DNA from 3 places in the Alicyclobacillus tolerans genome. Region 2 is predicted to be linked to each of the others. Evidence: riboswitches for the same ligand, from Rfam matches in the RefSeq annotation. Region 2 holds a riboswitch; each other region holds the start of a gene.
What was found. Region 2 has a riboswitch for cyclic di-GMP ahead of sinI (DNA-binding anti-repressor SinI). Riboswitches for the same ligand answer to the same signal wherever they lie in the genome.
Positions count from the first base shown of each region.

Region 1: another riboswitch for cyclic di-GMP. It lies ahead of ACOJUR_RS15110 (hypothetical protein); the one in region 2 lies ahead of sinI (DNA-binding anti-repressor SinI).
Region 3: another riboswitch for cyclic di-GMP. It lies ahead of ACOJUR_RS08790 (EAL domain-containing protein); the one in region 2 lies ahead of sinI (DNA-binding anti-repressor SinI).

Region 1 covers NZ_JBMGNK010000002.1:2,974,832-2,980,470, forward strand. Annotated here, with positions in the region: gene pabB (aminodeoxychorismate synthase component I) at 1-1,113, shown strand, start outside; cyclic di-GMP riboswitch class I at 1,188-1,275, shown strand; gene ACOJUR_RS15110 (hypothetical protein) at 1,405-2,148, shown strand; gene ACOJUR_RS15115 (diguanylate cyclase) at 2,220-3,323, opposite strand; gene ACOJUR_RS15120 (tetratricopeptide repeat protein) at 3,551-4,129, opposite strand; gene ACOJUR_RS15125 (O-antigen ligase family protein) at 4,399-5,639, shown strand, end outside.
Region 2 covers NZ_JBMGNK010000002.1:815,075-820,713, reverse strand. Annotated here, with positions in the region: gene ACOJUR_RS04155 (helix-turn-helix domain-containing protein) at 1-320, shown strand, start outside; cyclic di-GMP riboswitch class I at 1,316-1,412, shown strand; gene sinI (DNA-binding anti-repressor SinI) at 1,475-1,615, shown strand; gene ACOJUR_RS04145 (helix-turn-helix domain-containing protein) at 1,639-2,043, shown strand; gene ACOJUR_RS04140 (hypothetical protein) at 2,155-3,147, opposite strand; gene ACOJUR_RS04135 (hypothetical protein) at 3,195-4,307, opposite strand; gene ACOJUR_RS04130 (TasA family protein) at 4,575-5,639, opposite strand, start outside.
Region 3 covers NZ_JBMGNK010000002.1:1,755,134-1,760,772, reverse strand. Annotated here, with positions in the region: gene ACOJUR_RS08800 (class I SAM-dependent methyltransferase) at 1-692, opposite strand, end outside; gene ACOJUR_RS08795 (AbrB/MazE/SpoVT family DNA-binding domain-containing protein) at 901-1,164, shown strand; gene ACOJUR_RS08790 (EAL domain-containing protein) at 1,435-2,214, opposite strand; cyclic di-GMP riboswitch class I at 2,387-2,471, opposite strand; gene ACOJUR_RS08785 (3'-5' exonuclease) at 2,609-3,058, opposite strand; gene ACOJUR_RS08780 (hypothetical protein) at 3,240-3,998, shown strand; gene ACOJUR_RS08775 (hypothetical protein) at 4,080-4,241, opposite strand; gene ACOJUR_RS08770 (transposase) at 4,477-5,639, opposite strand, start outside.

The sequences.
Region 1 (5,639 bases), 2.2 Mb from region 2:
GATATGAGCCGGATTTGTAAAATCGGCAGCGTACATGTACCTGTGCTGTTTGAAATTGAAGAATATCCTACCGTTTGGCAAATGACCTCCACCATTTGTGGAAACTTGCAACCCAACGTCCGTTTGGAAGACATTTTTAGCGCCTTGTTCCCTTGCGGGTCGATTACTGGAGCGCCAAAAATTCAAACAATGCGGCGTATTACTGAATTGGAAGCTGAACCGCGCGGAGTTTACTGTGGAGCTATTGGCTATGTCAAACCAGGCGGAGATGCGTTATTCAACGTGGCCATTCGTACCGTGACATTGCATCAAGAGGGTAACACTTGGCAAGCTGAATACGGTGTTGGCGGAGGCATAACCATAGATTCTACACCAACCGAAGAGTGGCGTGAGACTCAGGCGAAAACAGCATTTCTCAGACAAAATCGTTCACCTTTTTACCATAAGGAATTTGCTTTACTAGAAACACTCTTACTGCAAGATGGACAGTTTGTGCTATTAGAGGAACATATGGAAAGATTGCGATCATCCGCAGCCTTTTTCCATTTCCCGTTGCCAGAAGAACGCATTCTTGCTGATTTGCATTCACTGAGCATCGCCAATTTTCATGAAGCAGCTTTGCGCGTACGTCTGACTGTGGATGCAAAAGGAGGATATGATATCAACTTTCAACCTACAGAACGTATGCACGGTAGAACCGATGCACTGCCAAACCCAGAAAGCACCAGGCAAAACCCTGTCTTAAAAATCATGCTTGCCCAAAACCCCGTGGACTCAACAAACTTGTTTCTCTATCACAAAACAACCTATCGAAACCTTTATCAAGTACACGTTTCAACCAATCCTAATGTACTTGATACTTTACTTTGGAATGAGCGTGGTGAAGTAACTGAATTCACGATTGGTAATTTAGTCGTATGGGATAAGGGTCGCTATTGGACACCCCATCGCCATTGTGGCCTTTTAGCAGGTACGCTGCGCCAACATCTTTTAAAACGAGGACTTGTAGAAGAAAGCGTGCTAACGTTGGACGACGTGTTGCATGCGGAGCATCTATGGTTTATCAATTCGGTTCGCGGATGGAGAAAGGTTGAAATATGCAAAAATATTTAATTATATTCTATTTTTTATAGACAAGCCCGAATAGAATGATTATGATAAAAACAAATTTAAGAATTAAATTTAACATGTGTCAAAGGCAAACCTGTGGAAATGCAGGGACGCAAAGCTAAAGGGGCTAAAGCGAGAGAATCGCCATGCTTGCCAGTTGCCACTCATGAATGATTACGTGGTTTAACTGGCAATCAGGTGTCCTCCAGCCTGTCTGCCAGTTTTTCTTTTCTTTCAAGCCAGATTCAATAGCTTACTGGCTTCATCCATCGAAGTAAAAGGGGTTGGGTAAACTTGATGAAGAAATGGTTCAGTCAATTACAGCCAGACAAAAAATCTCTCCTTACCGGTGCAGTCGTTGGTACGCTCTTTGGCTCGCTGCTTGCGGGAGGTGCTGTGTTTGCAGCTACCAGCAACTTTGTCCAGGCTCAGAAAGAAATCGCAAATTACGACGGCATCAAGGGCAGTGCTCTTGTTTATGGCGGCACAACTTATGCTGAACTTTATGCAGTACAGCAAGTGCTCCAAAAACAAGGTATTGTGAACCAGTGGAATGGCGACGTCAAAAACTTCTCTATGGATTCTCCATCACAGAGCCTACAACAACTTTCCAGTGAGAACAGCAACCTAGATCAACAGGTGGGAGATTTTAAAGATATTCTAAAAAGTATTGAGAAACTTCCGAGCAATGACCAGCAACAAGTATTGAATCAATTAAATGGATTGCTAAGCAGTACGAGTACGTCCACCAACACGAGCACATCGGATAACAGCACGAGTGATTTAAATGTTTGGGCCAAAGGATTGTTAAGAGCTGAACAAGAAACGGAAGGAAATCCGGGCTACGCAAACTCAGTTCTGCAAAACCTGATTCAACAATTTTCTCAAAAACATGGAGATCACGGCGACAGTCAAGATCATCAAAATGATGGACAAGACGGACAAAACAATTCACAACAGAATAACGGCAGTGATTCAGGAGACGGGTCAACCACAGGATCAGTATATGGCAATACAGGGGATAACTCCGGAGATTAAAGGGTAAGAATGGCATTTGACCGTGTACTGCTTTGATAAGCAATATCTCGCCAACAGAGAAACAAGCGGTTTCAACGTTTCAGCAACGATTCCAGCTTTGGCGAAACAAACCGGTACACGGTCAATTGTCCTTTACGCTCATGTTTGGATTGATGCATAGCTTCGTTTGCAGCCAAAATCAAGTCTTCCAGCGACTCCACTTGCACCGGATAACAGGCCGCCCCTACACTAACCGCGCCCTCAATGGTCTGCCCAGCGATGGTATATTGTCCACTCAACGCACGAACGAGACGTTGTCCTACCAGATTACACTCTTCCAGTCCGTGTATTCGGCAGAGCACAATAAATTCATCTCCACCGTGGCGCACAACCACATCTCTTTGGCGCACCGCTCCACGTAAACGTTCTGAAAATTGCACCAAAAACGCATCGCCTGCGTCATGACCATAACGATCATTGATAAATTTAAAATTATCGCAGTCAATATAAAAAAGTCCATATGTTGCGCGAGAATTACGAAGAAGTCGTAGGCACCGATCTAAGTATCGACGATTGTGGAGCTTAGTCAGCGGATCGCGATAGGCAGCCTTTTTCAGTTTCTTTTCATAGCGTTTACGCTCAGATATATCACGTATAGTTAGAAGAAAATAGCGATGCTCAGCAAGCCGCTGCGGAAGAGGGTCAACAACCACTTCGCCGCACCAGCCTTCAAAATCCATATCCATCACATGCCGCCCGCTGTTTTGCGTTACAGTGCGCATAAGTGGAATGAGTTGTTCGAGCACATGGATACTGTGCACATCATGCAAAGAACGTCCAGTAAGTCCCTGCCAGCCCCCAATACGCGCTTCCGCTGATGGGTTGCCAAAAATGTAAGTATACTCACCATCTGGCCCCTGGCGGACAACTGCCAACGGATCGGACATATGTTTGAGAATGTCGGAAAGCAAATCCAAGTGTTCGTACAGCGCTAATTGCGCAGCATCACTCGCGGCCATTTCCAGCCCTTCCTCTCCTAACCGCTCACTGGTTTCCATCGGTGAACGGCGACGATGAACAGCATCTTCACCAGAGAGAGCAGGATTTACTTCACGTCGAACCTTGGGTGGCCATTCCTTGGAGGCATGGGCATCCTCAGAATTCAACAAAGATTTGGCTTGTGGAATTTTGAGCACGTCCATTTCCCCTTTTCCCTCCGACAATCTCTCATCTATTTTTATAAATACTAGTCGTTGTATGGAATATCCACTAATGGAAAGACAAACTTTCTCCTATTGTACAGTTAGCTTATAGAATTCTCAATATCTTATGCACAAAAGGTTCATTCTATTTTTAGAATTAAAAAATCCCCCGCAAAACTAGAACACAGTCTTGCGGAGGATCGATCTATATAGAAAGCACATTACTTCAGGGAATTCAGATCTTTTTGCAAGTCTGAATAGTAAGCGTTGGATTTTGGCACTACTTTCAAAGCCTGTTGAAGAGTTTGCTTGGCTGCTTGTTTTTGGTTCAGTTGTATCTGTACGAGATATAAGTTAAGCCACGCAACTCCGTATGTTGGACCTATTTGTGTAGCTTTTTTGTAATACGCTAAAGCCTGGCTTGGCTGTTTCAACCCCCGGAAATAGACATTACCTATATTGTTTAAAGGAATTGGGTCTTTAGGGTTTAATTGAGCCGCCTTCTGATAATAAGTGATGGCTTTCTCAAACTGCTGGTTATCAAAGGCACTAATACCTGCATCCATCTGCGCCTTCTCGCTCTTAGGTTGCGCCTTGGCCGCGTTCTCAAATTTTTTAAGATTTGCTGCGCCATAATATGCGGTAGCACCTACCATGACTCCTCCGGGTGTCTTGATGGCCTGGTTAGCAGTCTTTTGAACCTGATTGGCCGCTTGATTGGCAGTTTGATTGACAGTGCCACAACCAGCAACTAGACCGAGTGTAGCTACAGTTGTCAGGGATAAAAGAAGTTTTTTCATTTTTCTTGTCACCTCTCCTCGCTTTGGGCTTGTCTCAGAAATATTTCTCTGTATGGAAGCACTTAGCCCATGCTTGCTAGCCCGAATGCTTAATGAAATGCAAAACAGGCTGCGATTCATTTCCAGCCCTTCTTACTATAACCGAGCTTGTCCAAAGGGCAAAGTCAAAAAGGCTCGGTTTCAACAAAATGTGACATTTTTCGATCTAGCTCTCCTTGCCCCGTGATACAATACACATGATTCGAACACAGTATTGGAGGAATTGTCCGTTGCAGTCATCCAGCATCCGAAATTTGAGTCAACATCTTTTTTGGATTGCGCTATCCGCTTTCATTGCCTGGATGCCTTTTTATAACAATGGCGTCTTTTTTAGCCGCGGTCACGCGCATATCGATCTCGTTTTGCTTATTCTGCTTTCATTCTATCTTGTCTTTCGAATCATTTCTTGGTTTGTGGACAAGCCCTCAACCGGGGAAAAACCTTTATACGTACATCTAAGTTGGTTTGATGTAGCTTTTGCTGTGTATGTTATCCTTTATCTCCTCTCGCTTTTTTATGCAGCCAGCCTGCCGCTGGCAGTTGAGGGCGCTCTGGATGCTTTAGCGCTTATCTTTCCCTTTGCGCTGATGCGTAATTATGGGCACTTCTCGCTTGCATCAACTTATCTATTGTGTGCACTCGGGATTTCGTCTATAGGTATCAATGCTATTGGCTTTGCCAACGGCTGGGGGCAACTATTATTTCCAAGCGCTATCACTCTTTCACCAAGTCTGCAAGTATCGTCTGTTTTCCAGTACCATAACACGTACGCGTCATTTGTAACGGCGATTGGACTTGGACTAATGGCGTATTGCGCACTTTCACCACGATGGATTATGTTGCGCGCGTTTTTTACAGGCATGGCCGCTCTTGATTTTGCTGGCTTGCTTCTTTCTGATTCTCGTGGCGCATTACTGTTTTTTGTTATTGTTCTCATCTGTCTTTTGATTGGACTAAAGACACAAGAAGGCAGCCAGGTTGCCCGTTCGCGATTTCTGCTCTTTTTTGCCGCTGCATGGGTGGGAGCTGGTTTATCTTACACGCTTCTACGCTCAGCCATTTTGCATCAGGATGTTGGTAACGGCTGGGTTGCCTTTGTCATTGGAATCGTACTGCCATTCTTTTTAGTTCTCGCTTTTTCTGTTCCCTTTCGAGACTATACGAGCGTTCTCCTATCTGCCAAAAAAACTCTACCTGTTATTACCATTGTCTACATGATCGGTATCCTTGGCATAGCAGCTATTAAGTCAAAAAGTTTTCTACACAAGATTCACAGCTATCATGTCCATCAATTGTCAGTCATACAACGTTTTATTTTCTGGCGAGACGGATTGCGCATTTTTGCCTATAACCCTATCAGTGGAAAAGGTTACGGAGCATGGGCAGCCATGTTTGAAAGAGTAGAATCCTACCCATATTACAGCACGCAGGTACACTCGTTTTTCATGGACACCTTAATGAATATTGGCAT
Region 2 (5,639 bases):
GACTTTACGATGAAAAAACGATAGACATGCTGCAGCAAATATTGCGTTTAAAAGAGCATCTCGGCATTTCACTGCAAGAGATTCAAGAAACATTGTCTGCTGAACAATCCTTGCAAGAATTAAAGAAGAATTTTCAAGAGCAAAATGAAAATATAGAAGAACAAAAACGGATCGTCCAAAATTTTATTCAAATACTAGAAGAGTTGATTGAAAAAATGAATCGAAAAGTAGAAAATGTTCAAGCAATGAAATTGCAATATCAAGAAAGAATGGTTCGAGCTAAAAACTTGTTAAAAGAAATAGACTGTTCAAAGGAATAATTCCCCCGTCCAATTGCATAAATACCACAAATACTAGACTCATTGGACTCATGGTCCATGAGTAAATTTATATTTCTTCCCCTAAATACTAGCTCATGAAACCCATTTTTATAATTAAATTATTTATAGTAATTATTGGTATTTTTATATAAAATCAATAGATAACTAGTAAATCTCTTATTTTGATAACAAAAGGAACTTATTCTAGGTACTTCGCCATTGGAGTTCTTTCACTTTCTGCTATTTCAGGAATACAGTTCTTTACGCCTGCCAAAATACAAGCTTTTAACGATTCTCTTGTTAATAAAACGATTACGTTCTCAAGTGATTGGCGGAAAAGCTTACAATCCTATTCAACATCAAAACTTGGAACCACATGCATGAAACAAAGTTTGGGATGGTATGCACTGGAAAACCTTTCATTCCACTTGGGATTATAAATATACTCAATCTACAAGTATTGCGCCCACTTATTAGCATTACGGATCAATTTTTTAATCTGCCTGCACAATCTTTCAATGAGACGCATATTCCGGACCAAGTTCAACCGTTTGAAGGGAGCTATTGTTAAAGAGATGAGCGCTGTCCGTCCATATATGAGCGGTGCAGCGCCTATTTTTTAATTCCTTGATTGATTTTCTGTTAGTTCTCATTCGTTCATCTCTCTCATGAATATTCCGTTCGTATCCCTTACCTCTACCCGCAAAGCATATTGGCTTTCTATATTTTCATATTTCAACTGTGTTAGCCTGTTTGTAACGCTCATCTCTGTTTAAACGTTTCTTTTCCTTTCTCGATCCCGTCGCTTTGCATTTCCCCGTTCACCGTTATGACGACAGGACATATGCTTACGGTGCTCGAAAGTATTGTAAACGGAAATAATGTTCCAAATGTTTCAATTCAATCTCTTTCGTTTCAAAATATAGATATGAGTCCAATCGGAACATTTTTAGATTGTCGAAGCACAATCTGTTTCGTATAATGAACGTATCCTAGTTCCTTGAGGGCAAACCTGTTGAAAGACAGGGACGCAAAACTGCGGGTCCTGGATGGAAAAATATAAAATTAAGCCAGGATGGCTGAGTTGCAAGGGTTCGGTAGGAAATCTTACCGAAATGGGGTAAAGGGAATTGCACAACATTCAGCCTAAAACAATGACAGACAAAGAGAACAAAAGGGATACTGAAAGCTTACAGGATTGGGAAGGTTTAATGGCAATGGCTCGAGACTTTGGTTTAACGAAAGAAGAAGTCAGACGCTTCCTCTCTTCCCGCACTATCCAAACGTTGTCTTGAAGGAATAATGTCAATAGTATGAAATGATTCACTTTTATTTAAAATTTACACATGGAGTGGGCGGGGAGACATCTGTGATTGGCAAACGCATACAAGCCTTACGAAAATCTCGTGGTTGGTCGCTCAATGAGTTGTCTGAGCGTTCTGGGGTAGCCAAGTCATACCTAAGTATGATTGAACGAGACAAACAACAAAACCCGTCCATTCAAGTTTTGGAAAAACTTTCTCATGTCTTTCAAATTCCCTTGGTGGAGTTATTACCTGTGGATGTGGTATCCACGGTGGATTCAGAAAATCCATACGGGCTTGATGAAGAATGGCTAGAAATTGCTAGAGAAGCAAAACTTTCCGGGATTGATATTGAAGAATTTAAACAATTTGTTGAATATCAAAGATGGAAAAAAATCCAGGATAAAAAGGATTCTTAATTTTTTATATAATCCGTATCAGTGGCATAAATCAAATGTTTAATCCTCATTTCTTGCGCAATGAGGATTTTTATTTGGAAATTCTCTATTTAGAAATGATTTTCAATATCCCTATCTCTCTTTTCGCAATCGACTCCCCAAGAAAAGCATTCCTATGCCAAGCAGAATAAAACTCAAAGCTTCGGCTAAAGTTTCCAATACAGGTACCCCAGTCACGGGAGATGTTGCTCCAATGACAGAAGATTGACCAGGAGATGAAATGGGAATGACATGAACTGTTTGTCCTTCTGAATGCCCGCCTGACGGGTGACTAGAAATGCCAGAAACTCCCCCTTGACTTCCGTTTCCAGAACCTGGTTCTCTAATCGGCGGTGCATTCCCTCCTGATGGATTGGGCTGCGTTACAGTAACAGGAGGATTTCCTCCATTGGGTAAATTGGGCTGAGGTGGTCTATTGGGCGTTGTCGGACCTGACGGATTAGAAGGTGTGCCCACGGGAATCGCTTGAACTTGCACTTGCATATAGCCTAAAGCCCCCTGATAATCATTATGAGCGCTTAAAGGCCATTGAAGCGTGTACTGAATGAGCAAGGATTGACCTTCCAATAAAGTAAAAGGTTTGGATTGTACTGTTTGAGAAAAAGGACCCTGTGTTTGAATGGTAGCTTCTTCATCCCCAACGACATAAGCCGTATCACTCATATGCGGTGGAAAATTATCATATTCAAACGCTTTTTGATATCCTGTTCCTGAATAGTCTTTGGAGATATAGGTGCTGGACAAAGTTGTGCCTGTATGACCATTATTTGAAAACAAAGGTCCCCATAGTTTTGTTGTAAAGACCACTTGCTCAGTAACATTTGTTTCGTTCATGATTTCTACAGAACCTGTGCGTGTATCCCCGGGCACTAAGTGATGAACATTAGAAAAAATATGACTTCCATCAGCATATTGTGTAAAAGCTAAACCACCAGAAAATGAAGACGTAAGAGACGGATCGGCCAAAGCAGTCATGCGAAATAATCCATCCGACAGCAATAAAATGCCCACTAACGTACTTCCTGCCACGGCTATGAATCGTTTAGGAAGACGCAATCGACTCATCTTGCACTCACTTCCTTTCAACTACAACCCTACTTTACGAAAACTCTCTAATTTGAAATTTGCGAAACATTCTCATGTTGCACTACATAAGCCCAAGTCATTAATGTGTTGCTAGACGTATTCGGTACAAATGGCGAGGAATTTTTGCAGCCAGACTCTCCAAGCGGGGAAGTATCCTGTACATAAAGTTGATAGACTACTACTGCAGTTTGTCCCGGAGCTAGAGGAAACCAGGTGGTATTCGAATATGCTGCACTTCCTGCAACGGAATCTACTGCATTAGGAAGTGATAGTGGAATGGATTGTTGTAACTGATTCCAATTGGTGTTTCCCAAAGAAAATATTTGAGAAAAAAGTAAAGAGCCTGAAGCCAAGACAGTACATGACGGATCATTTCCACCTGCTACAACTTCTTGTTTCAGCTTGCTAGCATTTAATTGAGAAAAAAGAGATTGGAAAAAAGATTGCCACGCAACTTCAGGGATATCCGCTACTGTATGGTATCCTTCCGACTGCAAAGAAGAAAAGAATTGTTGACAATAATTTTGCAGAATTTGTTGTTGTTCAGGGGACCATTGGCCGTTTGTCATATAGGCTAAACAACCTGTTAAATGAGACTGATTTTGAATCATTGTTGGCAATTGCAATAACCATTGCTGACAACGCGGCGCAAAAGAAGATATATCAAGATTAGCTAAGGATGTTTCCGTGCTACCAACCGTCCATTGCTGATTTTGTAAGTCTTCTATTAAGGATTGAACAAGATCCTTTTCATCGTTGGTAGATGGCAAAGTTAAAATTTTATAACTACCCGCCAATTCATGTGCCGCGTTAGGATTTCCACCTAAATATAAAGTAGCTGCTGAATCTAATCTAACCCATTCATTCACCGTACCCGTATTTGTAACCATATAAAGAATATCTCGATGAGGTTGAAAATGATTATTCAAAAATGCTGAATAATCTGTACTATCGTATGGTTCGATGAGTAATGAATGGTTTGTGTCTTGCTTTAATTCCACTTGCACAGTCCCCGTTCCAAAAGATACAGGGGATGATTGCGTCTGGTGTGTGAACAATGCATAGGTTCCACTTATGCCTATCGGAACCATTGCAGACATTGTAGATAAGCCAAGATAATATAGCCAACTTTTCTTCATGAAACAACACGCCCCCTACTACTGAACAGCCTTTTGATAAAATGCAGAATATAAATGGATTGACTAAAAATCTGTACGCCAAACGTGTGGAAGATTTTTTCAAATCTGCACTCTTTGCGTAATGAACTATGATTCTATGGATTCATTGCCAAAGACTGCAGACTTGTCAGTGCAATATCAGGGAGCCCTGCCGAAAGGGTCCACTTTCGGCAGGGAACTTTCAAATACAGAAGTGCACAAATGGCTCTAACAATAAATCGCAGGTGATTAGCTTCTGAAATTTATAGGTGGATTAGGTGATAATGTGGTAGAATCATTACCACTTGAGGATGATGATGGTACTCCTGGAGTACCTGTTCCGGATGTTGGTCCATTCCCACTTGGAGATGTCGGAACAGAACCACTTCCAGAAGTTGTACCAGCGCTTGACGTGTTTTGAGTAGGACTGGTAGGCGAAGTCAGAATTGGATTTTGGTCATCGTTATGGTTATTTTCCCACTGTGCAGCATTGAATACTACCTGTGCACTACCCCATGCGTCTTGATAGTCATTTCCTGCATGTATCGGCAATTGGCCCGTGTATTCAACCACCATATATTGTCCAGGTTGAAGGACTATACCCTGAACGTCCGACGACCCACTGAACGGCGTCTGCCCGTTCATAAACGTCCCCGTCTGTTGTGGATAATCCTGTCCTGTTGCCGGATTGTATCCTGCCTGGTTGTACGTATAAGTAATCGTGTTTGCAATGATGTCACTTGCAGGTGTCAATGTTTGGCCATTACTACCTGTCACAGTGAACGTGGGTGCCTGTGTGCTGCTGTTTGTCGCATTCATGGTAACAGTCGGTTGCTCATTATATATCTGGTAATTCAATGTATAACTGGCAGGATGATTATCGTTTTCATACTGCGAATTTTGACTGGTACCAGGATAATCTACCGATTCCCAATCCCCGCCCATCACCTGAGGACCATTCGAGAGTAAGCGCGGTTGCCAGAAATCAGCGTACGTCGACTGTGCTGTAGAAGCTACGGGTGAATCACTTGATGGCAATGAACCCTTGCTATATCCGTTGAGCGTTGTCACTTTCCCATTGTTGAGTCCATCATCCCAGAAGATTGGACCATGAGCCTGAGTATTGATGTCTACCACTTCATTCACACTACCTGTGTTTTGCACCACCACATAAGAACCCACATAATCTCCTGGTACCATGTTGTAAAAATCGATCGTGTGATTATTCGAGAAGGTTTGGAACCCTTGGCCTGTCGTGGCAATATCGACTACACCTGCACCAAAGGTTTGCGTATTCGACTGTGCTTGTGCTGT
Region 3 (5,639 bases), 940 kb from region 2:
TAATCTTCCATTTGACCAAAACCGGCAAACCGATTGAGTGCAGCACGCTTTTCAAGGAAACCGGTTTCCTGTAGAAAAGCTTGAAATTCCTTGAGATGGTCTTCTCCTTTTTTTGTTAAACGAATGGATAAACGATCCGATGAAGATACCCATTCTGCAACACCATAATCCAAGATGAGTTTACATTCTTCTTCCAACGGATAAGAAGCCCAGGGACGATGATATTGACCACTCACAAAATCTGTAACTAACATAGGCTGATAATATTGAATTGCCTGATAGTCATCATATGCATTAACAAGAAATGCAAGAGCAAACACCGTTTCAGGAGAATATCGCTTCATACTCGTTTCCAGTAATTTCGAAGCTACCAGTATCATGCTACCTTCGAGCCCGGACTGACCCAGACGTAAATGCGCATAAAAGGCAGCTGTGCTGGTGATCGCGTCAATCATCGCATTTGTGGCAACGACTTTCTGATAGTAGGGTTGAATGGCTGGACGGGCAAACCAGTGCTCAGGCCAATATTGTCGGACTAACCGCCGAGCCTCTTGATGAATTAACTGTTGATGATGCGAAGTCATTGTTGCAACGGAAACATGTGTGAGTGTTGGGCCGACCAAGACATGCTCCTGTAACAATTTTTTCATGATGGGAGCCAGTCTGGGCAATTCTTCAACAATTTCTTTCATACGAACCTTCCTTTTCTAGTGCGAATGCTGTCTCATTTTATCAATTTTATCATGTTCGAAAGAAAAAGGATTCCTATCCAAAGAAATGCGTATGTTGGAATAAAATCAATATTCGGAGCACAGAATAAATATAGAAACACATCCTTTCGATACCGTAGGGCTCACGCTTCACCGTGCGTGGGCCACTCCCATGAGAGGGGGAACCTGTGTGCAGGAAGACATACTGGATACAGGAATGACCAAGAGGGTCGATGAATTAGGAAGAATCGTCATTCCCCAAGAGTTACGAATGAGTTTAGGCATAGAGTGCGGAGATGAACTTGAATTTTTGTTAGATGAGGAGAATTTGATTCTTCAGAAATATGTACCGGGATGTGTTTTTTGTAAGAATACAGAAGATCTTCTATGGTTTCACGAGCAGCAAGTCTGTCGTCATTGTACGCAGCAATTACAGCAATATATGAAATACTAACTTGAATGAGCCACAGTCAAGAAAGCCCAGACTGTGGCGAATGACTTGTGTAGCCTCAGGCAACAGGTACAGTCTTACAGGTCGTCACGGCTGTAGGTACCAGCAAAAAGAACAATACAAAGATAATCAAAAATACAATAGCCCAGCGTGTCAGTCCATCGAGCATTTTTCAACCCTCCTTTAGCATTAAAACATGCTAAACGAGTCTTCATGGAACCGGACAAACACACGAATTTGAAAACGAATCCATCTAATTTACCTGGATTCGGTTCAGTTGACCTGCCCTCCAATCGAATAGGAAGTATTCAGAAAGGTTGAGGGAGTCATCATCGCCCAATCTTCCACAGCCATAGGTCGTGCCCAGTAGTATCCTTGACTTAAATCGATGCCCAGTTGTTGAGTGATTTGTACCTCCTCTATCTTTTCTACGCCCTCGGCAATCACTTTTTCTCCGGAATCCATGTAACACAATAGATGAGATAGTAACCGCTGTTTTCTATCTGAAAGATGAATGTTTTGAATGAGTGAACGATCTATTTTGATGAAATCGGGTTCCAATATCACCAAGGTAGACAAATTGGCATGTCCGACACCCATATCATCTAAAGCAATTCGAACGCCTAGAGAACGTAAGGGTCGTAACATCTCAAATAGGGTTTTCGGATCATAAGCTATGTATTCAATCATTTCAAAGATAAGTTGGCTGGGCGGGCAATGACTCTCTTGCAACAGATGTTCTAATTCCTCCAAATAGGCACGCTCCGTCAGACTATGGGGACTAACATTGACAAAAATCGGTTTAGATTGCCATTTTGCTGGCAACTCCAAACGTTTCTTCAAGCTCATTGATAAGGCTAGCCGGTCGATTTCAGTAGATAGTTGATATTCATAGGCAGCCTGAAACCATACATCCGGCGGTATCCCCTTCCCCTCGCATTGAGGGCGACTTAACGATTCATACGCAAAAAAGTGCTCTTTGCGATGATGAACGATAGGTTGAAACACCACATCTAGTTGTCCTCTTTGAATACTGGATAAGATACTTTGCAAAACGGAAGTGGGTATATTTGGTCGATTAGACAGTTTATACCCCCCCCCCCCCCCGAGGGATATTTTACCATTTTTGATGTGTGAATCTTGTACCATGTGTATCTTACCCACCCCTCTATCGTTTGAGGGCCACCCGTTTCCTACGGATGGCCCCCTCGTTCTTCTCGCCCTATGCGGCAACCCGGCGATCCTAGGCACATACCCTTAGACCCGTAGCTTTGCGTCCCAATGTTTCCATTGGTATGCTTTGATACGCATTTCTGAAATTTCTTCCTACCTTATCTTCCTACAAATTCCGACAATTTTCAACCTTTTGTCACAAAAGGAAGGTCATATACCTCAAATTCATTTCGAGTGCGAACGTACGATCGAGCGAGTACACAAGAACATCTTCTTACCAATCCGCTGCGCTATGTGCCATATCCGCGTCGAGTTCAAGACCAAGCCAATAACGCAGGTATGGATTGGTGTGTTTCTGTGCTTCTGGCCACAAATGACGAGCTAAACGGTAGGAACAGATCCACGGACGATGGGTTTCCGGCAAGAAAGACCGATCAAACTTGGCATTATGGACCACCCGTACAGCGTCCTGGATATGCGTCAGAATGGTTGGCCACACTTCTTCCCATGTGGGTTTGTCTTTGACTTGTCGATTGGTGATGTGATGCACTTCCGAAGCTTCCGGCGGTATCGTTTGTTGGGGATTGACAAGCGTCTGATAGAGTGGGCGAATGCCGTTTTTGCTCACCTCGACCAGTGAAATGTCCACAATCCGATGGATGGTTGGGTCTAGACCTGTCGTCTCTGTATCCAGCACCACAAAGCGTGTATCCTGTATACGCATGTAGGTTCACTTCCGTTTTTGGATATTGTAACCAAAATAGGACGTTGGAACAAGCCTGTAACCGACAGAACACGCTCTGCGGTCACGAAGATATACCGTGTGGATGGAAAAATGCTCCTGTCACAAAATGTGTAGCGGGTACGTCTATACAGGTGAACAATCGAAACTAGGGGTGGTTTTTGTGCAAAAACGAATCTGGGGACTGACGGCGTCTATGCTTGCATTGACGTGTTTGACGGTGACCGGGTGTGGAAGTCAAATCCAATCTCATTTCCAATCGACGACTTCAAATTCATCTGGTCAGAATAAGATAGCTACTCAATCTGGAAATACAACTTCATTAAAAACTAAGGCTCATTTAAAGAAATCGACATCTTTGCCTTCTAATGTAATGAATAGTAAATATTCTGATAACAACAATATGAATACTTTATCAGCAACAGAGCTAGCAAACTATGCTAACACTCATGGCCCCATGCCATTTAATAGTAAAAACATTCATCGTTCTGTACCTAATCAGAATCTATCTATATTTGGAAGCTATATTGTGACAAAAAATAATTCGAAATTTAATTCAAACAGTTTTAAAATGGTTGATTTTTGGAATGGAACTTTAAAAGAGCAAGTTTTTGCCTTAGAAATTGCCAAACAAACAGGCGGTTCTAAATATATAGTTGGTCTTGATTACGGGAAAAAAAGTGAAGCGTTTGTTTTTCCAAATCGCATTTGGATTACTAACTTTACAGGAGACTATGTTGTTTTTTATGTTCCTAGCCCAGCACAAGGCAATCCCGTATATGCATTAAATTTATACAATGGAACCTTACTGCCAAACCAAACTGTATCTTCTAATATGGTAAAAGAAATGTCAGGAATCAGAATGGGTGGATATAGTTTGGAGATAGCTGGTTTATCAAAAAGTTATCCTGTTTTTCAATAGCTTTTTTGTACAGCAAGAGGATCATATGATCCTCTTGCTGTACAAAAATTTAAGATGGTAACGAAATAGCTGCATCCAGATCTAATGAACCTCCACTATATTGCCAAATTTGCGCAACCACTCCACCAACTGATGGAGCATTCCAAGTAGGTAAACATCCACTTGCTGACCAATCAGCAACCCATAAGTGACTTGTATAACTATCAAGACCAGTCCAGCTATTGGTGATAGTATTCCAATCATATGGATCTGTGTAAATACCAGCTGGATAACCAGAGTTAATGAGTTCCTCAGAGCCGATGCCAAAATTGCTTTCGTGGTCTAACGGAGCAACGAGAAGTAAACTCTAATCGTCCAAAATTAGAGGAAACTCACTGTGATTCTGCTCCATGACTGTGGATATGTTCGTCATTGGCAAAATGGACGCACGAAAACTGTGGATAAGGTCTGCCAATCAAGGTTTTTGTGATGGCTGTTGTCATTGAGCCCGCTTCAGTCGACTTCGTGTCCACCCGCGGTTTACTGTTCCAGTTTGAGTGTAGGCGCAGTATGCCATCACATGCATACAGAGCATGCACTGGTCAACGTGAGCCTCTACCGCCTTACGTCCACGTTTGTGCACACGCCGTAAACTGTATCCATCTTTCAGCATCCCAATAATTCGCTCAATCCCTGTACGGGCGTCATACAACGTATCGAATGTACGGCTGTGCTGTGGGAACTCAGGGTCAACCTGAGGTGTTGTCTCAAAATCAACCCGAAGCACCCGACCCTGGGTGGCACCGCTACAGCACTGGATGTGTTTGTGGTGCGGGCAGACAAGCCCTTTCTGTTTCGCCTGAGGATTGTGAACTGGACACGTGAATATGTACTGCTCCTTTTTGAGGTCGGATCCTTTTAACTCCATCTTGTGTCCAGCAATGCAATGTGGCACCCCGTAGCGGTCAATCATATCAATTCCACGGACATCGCTCGGTTTGTCCTGGCGACCCCTGGGATTAATGGGAGCAACCAGTTTTGCCCCAAGTACATCCCTTGTTGCCTGCTGGTTCCTTGGACTCTGGTAAATCCCATCGGCAAGTACATATTGCACAGACTGTACCTGTTCCTCAAACTCAGCTTTGAATCGCTCAAGTGTAGGTAGCAAGGTAAAGGCATCGTATTCCTCTCCCTTGCACACTTCTCGGGTGAGTGGAAGTTGTCCCTTGGCGCCACTGAGTAACGAAACTTTGTGGCCAATGTAGGATACGGCGTTACTCTTACGAACAATGCCTACGTTATCGTCCGTGGGGACGGCAGGGCAATCACAGTCTTCTTTGTGGCGACAGGTTTTCATCTGTTTTCCGTAGGTCGCCTCCGCTTCAACATGCGTTGTATCGGCGACCAAGGTATCCTCAACCTCTAACACACCCTGCTTCAGGTTGAACGCAACGACCAGCCGTCGAGCCTTATCCCATAATCCGAAGTTTGTCATGATTTCGTCGAAGCGGGCAAACGAGCGGTAACTGGGGAGTTTGCCTGTAAACCCGCAAGCTTCAGCAAACAACGGGTTGGAGCGAACCTGTAGGTAGACACTCTCAGCCATGCTCTCAACGTATAGCAATCGGGCCAACTCGAACGCCCGCATCATAGGCATAAAGT